DNA from 4 places in the Streptomyces sp. Root1310 genome. Region 4 is predicted to be linked to each of the others. Evidence: riboswitches for the same ligand, from Rfam matches in the RefSeq annotation. Region 4 holds a riboswitch; each other region holds the start of a gene.
The links. A riboswitch is a leader RNA that binds a small molecule or an ion and turns the genes downstream of it on or off. The one in region 4 is predicted to bind cobalamin.
Positions count from the first base shown of each region.

Region 1: linked by a shared signal. The riboswitch ahead of ASD48_RS00305 (cobalamin biosynthesis protein) and the one ahead of ASD48_RS14520 (energy-coupling factor ABC transporter permease) in region 4 are both predicted to bind cobalamin.
Region 2: linked by a shared signal. The riboswitch ahead of ASD48_RS35810 (iron chelate uptake ABC transporter family permease subunit) and the one ahead of ASD48_RS14520 (energy-coupling factor ABC transporter permease) in region 4 are both predicted to bind cobalamin.
Region 3: linked by a shared signal. The riboswitch ahead of metE (5-methyltetrahydropteroyltriglutamate--homocysteine S-methyltransferase) and the one ahead of ASD48_RS14520 (energy-coupling factor ABC transporter permease) in region 4 are both predicted to bind cobalamin.

Region 1 covers NZ_LMEQ01000001.1:58,566-60,754, reverse strand. The annotation lists gene ASD48_RS00310 (cobyric acid synthase) at 1-172, opposite strand, end outside; gene ASD48_RS00305 (cobalamin biosynthesis protein) at 169-1,167, opposite strand; cobalamin riboswitch at 1,267-1,409, opposite strand; gene ASD48_RS00300 (hypothetical protein) at 1,570-1,791, opposite strand; gene ASD48_RS00295 (inorganic phosphate transporter) at 1,826-2,189, opposite strand, start outside.
Region 2 covers NZ_LMEQ01000032.1:618,657-620,845, forward strand. The annotation lists gene ASD48_RS35805 (cobalt-precorrin-6A reductase) at 1-300, shown strand, start outside; partial or broken gene ASD48_RS42850 (ABC transporter ATP-binding protein) at 336-863, opposite strand; partial or broken gene ASD48_RS35810 (iron chelate uptake ABC transporter family permease subunit) at 867-1,253, opposite strand; cobalamin riboswitch at 1,331-1,455, opposite strand; gene ASD48_RS35815 (HipA family kinase) at 1,615-2,189, shown strand, end outside.
Region 3 covers NZ_LMEQ01000023.1:392,319-394,507, forward strand. The annotation lists gene ASD48_RS45570 (hypothetical protein) at 1-2, shown strand, start outside; gene ASD48_RS25855 (nuclear transport factor 2 family protein) at 36-524, shown strand; gene ASD48_RS25860 (hypothetical protein) at 556-825, opposite strand; cobalamin riboswitch at 973-1,176, shown strand; gene metE (5-methyltetrahydropteroyltriglutamate--homocysteine S-methyltransferase) at 1,355-2,189, shown strand, end outside.
Region 4 covers NZ_LMEQ01000005.1:181,575-183,763, forward strand. The annotation lists gene ASD48_RS14515 (energy-coupling factor ABC transporter substrate-binding protein) at 1-289, opposite strand, end outside; gene ASD48_RS14520 (energy-coupling factor ABC transporter permease) at 286-993, opposite strand; cobalamin riboswitch at 1,023-1,207, opposite strand; gene ASD48_RS14525 (SpoIIE family protein phosphatase) at 1,420-2,189, shown strand, end outside.

The DNA.
Region 1 (2,189 bases), on a different contig from region 4:
CCCGCCCGATCTCGGCGCCCTCCGTCGTCACGAACGAGTTGAGGGACATGTTCTGCGCCTTGAACGGCGCGACCTTCACCCCCTGCCGCACCAGCCACCGGCAGATCCCTGCCGTGACGACGCTCTTGCCGGCGTCGGAGGTGGTGCCGGCGACGAGGAGACCCCCGCTCATGTCGTACGCCCCTTCGGCTGGTTGCTCTGGCTGCTCTGGTTTCTCCGCGTCCCCGCGACGATGCTCGTGGCGGCGACGCGCGCGGCGACGGTGACGCCGAGCGCGAGCAGACCGACACGGCGGGAGAGCCGCGCGGCCCGTTCGATGTCCGGGGCGACGACGGGCCGCCCGGCCGCGCCGTTCAGCACGGGCCGGTGCTCGACCCGCCCGGCGTACGACAGGGTCCCGCCCAGCCGCACCCCGAGGGCGCCGGCGAACGACGCCTCCACCGGCCCGGCGTTGGGGCTCGGATGCCGGTGGGCGTCGGCCCGCCAGGCCCGCACGGCGCCCCGCGGATCGTCCCCCGCGAGGGCGGCGAGCACGGCGGTCAGCCGGGCTCCCGGCCATCCGGCGACGTCGTCGAGACGGGCGGCGGCCCAGCCGTAGCGCAGATACCGCGGCGACCGGTGACCGACCATGGCGTCCAGGGTGTTGACGGCCCGGAACCCGACCAGGCCCGGCACCCCGCCCACGGCCCCCCACACCAGGGCCCCCACGACGGCGTCGGAGGTGTTCTCGGCGACGGACTCCACGACCGCGCGGGCGATCCCGTCGGCGTCCAGCGCCTGCGGATCCCGCCCGCACAGATGCGGCAGCCGCTCCCGGGCGGCCTCGACGTTCCCCGCTTCGAGCGCCCGGCCGATGGCCCGGGCCTCCCGGACCAGCGAACTGCCCCCGACCACCGCCCAGGTGGCGGCGGAGACGAGAGCGACGGTGGCGGCGGGGGAGCGGCGTACGGCCCGTTCGGCGGCGGCTCCCAGCGCCACGGCCCCACCGGCGCACACGACGGCGTGCAGGGCACCGCGCCCCCGGTGGTCCCGCCACAGCAGCCGCTCGACGGCACCGGCGGCCCGCCCGAACGCGGCGACGGGATGCCCTCGGCGGGGATCGCCGAGCAGCAGGTCGCCCAGGAGGCCGGTGGCGGCGCCGTACGCGTAGAGGCGATCGGCACGCATCGGCTCAGCCGGCCGTGGGGTCGGGCAGCGACCTGGTGCTGTACCTCAACGGCCGAGCGAGCATGGCGATATGTCCTCACTCAGGGTGTCCACGCCCTGGTTCGACGAGACCGGCGGCGAGAGTTCCTGGCTCCCGGGGGTTCCTACCCCGGTCACAGTGGCGGGACCGCGCCGGATTCACACCGGCTTCCTCTTCTGCTGCCGTACATGGCTCGGGCAGTCCACCACGGCCCGCAAGAGCCGTCAACTTGCCTTTGACCTGCGAGGCTCGAGTGTGCAGAACCCCACACAGGGCCGGTGGGCGGGGCCGCGAACGACAAGAGGTGCGGGACGGTGATCCGTCCCGCACCTCAGGGGTGTTCGGGTGCCGCGTGTCCGGGTGCCGCGTGTGCGGACGGGGTGTCAGGCGACGATCAGTGAGATCCCGTACGCCACCGCCGCCGCGCAGGCCGCGAAGCACGCGTACGCGCCGGTCACCGCGAGGGTGGCCGAGCCGCCCTGCGCCGACGCGCGTTCCTGTCGCGACAGGCCCATGATGCCGAGGGTGAACAGGGCGACGAGGCCCACGGTGACCACGAGGCTGACGCCGAAGACAGAGCCCAGGGCTGCCCAGTCGATCTTCATGCTGCTTCTCTTCCTTCGTGCCGGGTGCGCGGGCTCAGACGGCCGCGGCCGGGGGAGCGGCGGGGGTCGCGGGCTCTGCCGCCGGGCCGGGGATCGTGGCCGTCAGGTCCGTGAGGTCCTCGGCCAGGGTGCCCGCGGGCGGCGGGGTGACGGCGGCGATCGCCGTCGTGACGACGCCTGCCGGCTCGTCGGGCTCGTTGACGTTCGAGGCGTCGACGACCTCGCGCCGGGAGATCTTCCAGATGGCCGCGCTGGAGGCGATCAGGAAGACCGCGACGAGGGCCGTGCCCCAGTCGCCCAGGCCGGTGACGGACTCGGCGAGCGCGCCCACCAGGGCCGCGGCCGGGAGCGTCAGGCCCCACGCGACGAACATCCGGGTCGCGGTCGACCAGCGGACC
Region 2 (2,189 bases), on a different contig from region 4:
CTCGTACGGTCGGTCGAGGCACCCGAGGCGCCGGTCCCGTCCCGCATGGAGGTACTGCTCGACCGGGGACCCTTCACGCTCGACGGGGAGCGCGAACTGCTGCGCCGCCACCGGATCGACGTCGTCGTGACCAAGGACAGCGGGGGAGCGGCCACCGCCCCGAAACTGACCGCCGCTCGGGCGGCGGGGCTGCCCGTGGTCGTGGTGCGCAGACCGCCGGTCCCCGCGGGGGTCCGGGTCGCGGCCACGCCGGAGCAGGCCCGTGAATGGATCCGGAACGCCGCACGGGCAGGGGAGTAGCCGCGCGCCGATGCCGCGTCAGGAGTCGGCGCGGCGCCCAGGAAGCGGATGTGCGGGCGGCCGTCGGGGCCGTCGGCCGTGACGGCGGCCCGGACGCCGTGGACGTCGGCGACGGGCGCCTCGGTGAGGACGTCGCGCGGGCTGCCGCAGGCCACCACGCGCCCCTCCTCGAGGACGACGAGCCGGTCGCAGTACATCGCGGCGAGGTTGAGGTCGTGCAGCGCGACGACGCTGGTGACCCGCAGTTCGGTGATCAGGGCCGGCAGGGCGAGCTGGTGCCGGATGTCGAGGTGGTTGGTGGGTTCGTCCAGGAGGAGTTCGCGGGGTTCCTGGGCCAGGGCGCGGGCGATCTGGACGCGCTGGCGCTCGCCACCGGAGAGGGAGTGCCAGGGCCGGTGGGCCTTGTCGGCGAGCCCGGTGCGCGCGAGCGCGGAGCGGACGGCCTCCTCGTCGGCGGCGGTGGCGGCCCAGGCGCGGCGGTGCGGGACGCGGCCGAGGCGTACGACGTCGTGGACGTTCAACGCGAGTGGGGTGTCGGCCTGTTGCTCGACGACGGCGATGCGCTGTCATCGGGTCTCCTTCGCGCGGTACAGCGCGGCGACGAAAGCCGGGACGCCGATGAGGGAGGTCACCACGCCCACCGGCACCTCCTGGGGGTCGAGCACGGTGCGGGCGAGGGTGTCGACCCAGACCAGGAACACCGCGCCGGTCAGGGCGGTGGCGGGCAGCAGCCGGGTGCGGCCGGGGCCGGTGAGGACCCGTGCGGCGTGCGGGAGCACCGGGCCGACGAAGCCGATCGCCCCGGCCGAGCTCACCAGGGTGGCTGTGAGCAGCGCGGTCGTGCACAGCAGTACCAGACGGGTGCGGGCCACGGAGACCCCGAGGCAGAGGGTCGCGTCCTGCCCGAAGGCGAACGCGTCCAGGGTCCTGGCGTGACCGAGGCAGACCGTCAGCCGCGTCGGGGGCTCAAGCGCGAAGCCCGGTCGTACGGTGCTCCCCCGGCCGTCTCCCGGCTGCGGGGGTCGCCAGCAGGTCCTTGGACTCGGGGTCACCCGGACGAGGCGCCTTCCCGGACCGCGTACGCCGTCCGGTGGCCGTGCCCCGCCCGTCGCCCTCACCGCTGCGCGTCAGCTCCGGATTCGCACCGGATTCCCTGACCCGTACACACTCGCGTGCGCACATGGGTTCGACCGGCCTGGGCGAGCTACCACAGCCGCGGAGGCCGCCCGCGGGCCTCCGCGCGCGCCGGCTCGGCCCCGTTCGCCGGCTGTCGGGCCTGGTTACTATGCTCCTTCAGGCCAGAGGGAGAGAGTCATGTTGACCGAGGTCACGGCGACCCGCTACGTGGCTCCGCTGCGGGCGGGCGGCTCCGTGCCCGCCGTCGTCGAGGCCGACGACCTGGGCACCTACGTCGTGAAGTTCACGGGCTCCGCGCAGGGCCGCAAGGCGCTCGTCGCCGAGGTGATCGTGGGCGAGCTGGCGCGCGCCCTCGGGCTGCGCTTTCCCGAACTGGTCCTGGTCCGCTTCGACCCGGCGATCGCCGCTGCGGAACCGCACCAGGAGGTACGGGACCTGCACGCCGCGAGCGCGGGGGTCAACCTCGGGATGGACTTCCTGCCGGGTGCGGAGGACTTCACGCCGGAGGTCGCCGAGGTCTTCCCGGTGGAGCCGCTGGAGGCCGGGAGGATCGTCTGGCTGGACGCCCTGACCGTCAACGTCGACCGGACGGTCCACAGCTCCAACCTGATGGTCTGGCCGACGTTCGGCACGGTCCCGCCCCGGCTCTGGCTCATCGACCACGGCGCCGCCCTCGTCTTCCACCACCGCTGGGACGGCGCCGACCCCGAGAAGCGCTACGACTTCCGCCATCACGCCCTCGGCCGCTGCGC
Region 3 (2,189 bases), on a different contig from region 4:
AACCTCAAGCGCGCTTGAGGGCCGACGCTTCGGCCATGACCACTACGACCACGCAGACGGATCACACCGAGATCAGCAGGCTCGTCAGCCGGTTCTTCCGAGCTCTGGACGAGCGGAAGTTCGAGGGCGACTGGGCCCGTGACTACGTCACCGACGACGTCCGGACGACGACCCCGATCGGCGCGGCCGACGGCGTCGACGCGATGGCGCACGCCAGGGAGGCACTCGAGCGGTACGCCCGCACCCAGCACATCACCTCCGACCTCCTGGTCGACGTCGAACCGGCCTCGGGGAGGGCCACGGCGTCCTGGAACGCGTTGATGACGCACGTTCACCACGAGGAGACGCTTCGGCGGCGCGGCGAGGACGCCGACCCTGTCTTCACGGTGGGTGGCCACTGGGAGGCCGAACTGCGGCGCGAGCACGGGGGATGGCGTATCAGCCGCATGTCCGTCCAGGCGATGTGGACCACAGGTCAGCCGCCCGAGCTCCCCCCGGAGTTCCGGCCCGCACCGGTTGCGTGACCCACCGTCGCGATCGGCGCGCGGCACGCGGCTACTCCTCCGTGGGCGTGGACCCGGGCCGGAAGGCATCGGCGAGGACGGCGTACCTGGTGGCGGTCTCCAGGTGCTCGTCGTCGCGGCGGCGCAGGTGTTCGTAGGAGGCGAGCCGGTACCGGGCCTGTCGCAGGCAGTGGGCCCGGACCTGCGCGTCGTCCATACCGTGGATCTCCAGCCCGGCCAACGGCGGGAAGACGTGCGCCGGTGCGGGCCGCCCGGCGGGCTCCGGTTCGGGACTGCGGTTCCAGGGACGGTCCTTGGACATGGTGATCCTCGCTGCGTGGAAGTCGGAGTGGGGCGCTTCCCGCCCTCGGCGTCTTCCAAGCATGCCGAACGCGTGTTCCACCTCACCATCCGAACGGCCGAGGTCATCCGGCGCGCCGGAGGAGCGCCCCGTAGGCTGGCGGGCGCAGCTGGTTCGCCCCGTCCGCCAGGCGGGATGCGTCGCAAGAGGGAACCCGGTGGAAATCCGGGACTGCCCCGCAGCGGTGAGCGGGAACGACCGCCGTCATACGCACTGGACCCACGAACAGGGTCTGGGAAGCGACGGCCAGTAGGTGTCTCGTACGCACTCCGTACACAGAGACGTGCCCGTGAGTCCGAAGACCTGCCCGTTGCCCGCGCGCGAAAGGACTCGTGCGCGGAAATCCCGGTGACCTCGTGGGCGGGTCGGCGTACATATCAGGCGAACGACCGCGCCGCGCCGCGCGGGATCGGTCCGCCCGGTTCGTCACCCCTTCGCGCTCGCGTCCCGTCCCGGGATCCCAGGGAGATATCTCGCGAAGGAGATTTCCGTGACAGCGAAGTCCGCAGCCGCGGCGGCACGGGCCACCGTGTACGGCTACCCCCGCCAGGGACCGAACCGGGAACTGAAGAAGGCCGTAGAGGGCTACTGGAAGGGCCGCGTCACCGCCGACGCCCTCCGGACCACCGCCGCCGAACTGCGCGCCGCCGACTGGCGGCAGCTCGCCGAGGCCGGCATCGACGAGGTACCGACCGGCGGCTTCTCGTACTACGACCACGTCCTGGACACCACCGTCATGGTCGGCGCGATCCCCGGCCGCCACCGCGACGCCGTCGCCACCGATCCGCTCGACGGCTACTTCGCCATGGCACGCGGCACCCAGGACGTCGCGCCGCTCGAGATGACCAAGTGGTTCGACACCAACTACCACTACCTGGTACCCGAGTTGGGACCGGACACCGTCTTCACGGCCGATCCGGCCAAGCAGGTCGCCGAGCTCGGGGAGGCCCTCGCCCTCGGGCTTAGCGCCCGCCCGGTACTGGTCGGCCCGGTCACCTACCTGCTGCTCGCCAAGCCCGCCCCGGGCGTGCCCGCGGACTTCGAGCCGCTCAGCCTGCTGGACAGGCTGCTGCCGGTGTACGCCGAGGTGCTCGCCGACCTGCGCGCGGCCGGCGCCGCGTGGGTACAGCTGGACGAGCCCGCCCTCGTCCAGGACCGTACCCCGGCCGAACTGGCTGCCACCGCCCGCGCCTACCGCGCTCTCGGCGCCCTGACCGACCGGCCCAGGCTCCTGGTCGCCTCCTACTTCGACCGGCTCGGCGACGCGCTGCCGGTCCTGGCCAAGGCCCCCGTGGACGGCCTCGCCCTCGACTTCACCGGCGCCG
Region 4 (2,189 bases):
CCTGCCGCCGTCCCCGGTGCAGACCGAAGTAGTAGGCGAGGACCCCCGCGCCGAGGGCCGCCTGGAGGGCGAACAGCGCCGACTCGATGTCGCCGGACGGCGGCTCGTACAGGGGCGAGAACCAGGGTTCGTAGTCCGGCCGGATCTCGGTGATCGCCGTCTCCGCCTCCGCGTCGGCGCCCGTGAACGGCTCCTCCTTGTGGTCGCCGAGCCCGAGGGCCAGCGGCAGGACGGCCAGCGCGGCCACCACGAACAGCAGCAGGGCGTTGATCTTCGCGTTACGGCTCACCGGGCCACCGCCTCGGTCTCGGCACCGGAGTTGGTCCGGCCGCCGGTCACGAGCACGCCCAGCCTGGTCAGTTCACCCTTGCTGGACTGGGTCAGCAGCCGCATCACGAACACCGTGAGGAGCCCCTCGCTGACCGCGAGCGGGAGCTGGGTCACGGCGAAGATGGAGCCGAACTTGCCGAGCGCGCCCAGGAATCCGCTGCCCGGGTCCGGGAAGGCGAGCGCCAGCTGCACGCTGGTGACGCAGTAGGTGGACAGGTCGGCCACGAACGCGCCGAAGAACACCGTGACCATCAGCGGCACGGAGAACCGCCGCAGCAGCCGGTAGACCGCGTATCCGGCCCAGGGGCCGACGACGGCCATCGAGAAGACGTTGGCGCCGAGCGTCGTCAGGCCGCCGTGGGCGAGCAACAGCGCCTGGAAGAGCAGGGTGATGGTGCCCAGCACCGCCATGATCGGCGGCCGGAACAGGATGGCGCCGAGCCCCGTGCCGGTGGGGTGTGAGCAACTCCCGGTCACCGAAGGAAGTTTCAGCGCGGACAGGACGAACGTGAAGGCCCCGGAGGCGCCGAGGAGCAGGGTGCTCTCGGGGTGCTCCCTGACCTCACGGGTGAGTGACCGTACTCCGTGGACGACGAATGGCGCGGATGCGACGCCCCAGGCGATCGCATGCGCCGGAGGCAGAAAACCCTCGGCTATGTGCATGGCTGAGCAGACCCTCTCCAGCACCTCGTGGATGGTTGACGTGCCTTGGCCGGTCTCCTGGCTCACGGGTACCACCGCCCGTGCTCCGCCTTCCCGGGTCCCGAGGACCCAGTGGCTGCCCGCGAGGGCCGGAGCCGGACTTCCCGATCACAGTGGCGAGGGCCGCACCGGCATCACACCGGATTTCCCGTTCACCAAGGCGTGGTGACAGTAGTGCCCACACAGACGCGCTGACAAGCGGCGATGCGGGGCGCGAGGACGGCGGACGACGGCTCACCCCGGCGCACGGCCGCCGTCCGCGGGCTCGACGAAATGCCGGGTCCGCACGGTCGGCGTAGGGTCCGCCGTAGGGGTGACGGCCCTCGGTGCCCGGGGGCATGCCCGTCGTTCGGCGAGCGCCCCCTGCGCTGCGGGGAAGGTGAGAGTGTGCCGGATGCTGCCGCTGCCGGGTCGGGTGGGGGCTGGGGTCCGGAGTCCCTGGACAAGGTCCTGGCCGAGGGCATGAAGGAGACCGTCGCGTCCGTGACCGCCGTGTATCTGCCGGCGGCCGACGAGCCGGTGCTGCGGCTCGCGGTACTGGGCGGTCTCCCCTGGGAGATCTCCCTGCCCTGGGCGCGAGTGGCGCTGACGGCCGCGTCGCCGGTGTCCGACGCCGTGCGGGAGCGACGCCTGGTGTGGGTCGGCGGCGCGGAGGAGATGGCCCGCCGCTATCCGCGTCTGTCGCTCGTCGTGCCGTACCGCTTCTCGCTGGCCGCCGCCCCGATCACCACTGGCGAGGAGGTCTGGGGCGGGTTGGTGCTCCACTGGCCCGCCTCGCACCCCCCGCAGCTGAGCGTGCGCGAACGCGAGGCCGTGACCGGCCTCTGCGTCCGTCTGGCCCGGTTCCTGGGACGGGCGGCCGCCGACGGACACCCCGTACGGGCCGGCGGGGTGCCACGGGTGCTGCCGCCGCTCCGGGCCCGGCCGGCCGAAGCCGCGCAGGCGCAGTCCGCCGTCGAATTCGCCGAGCGGTTCCCCGGCGGGTGCTGCTCGCTGGACGTGGACGGCCGCATCACCTTCGCGACCACCACGGCCGCCCGGCTGCTCGGCTCCGCCGTGCCCGACCTGCTCGGCACCAAGCCCTGGGAGGCGCTGCCCTGGCTCGACGACCCGATCGCCGAGGACAGCTACCGGGCGGCCATGATCAGCCGCGAACC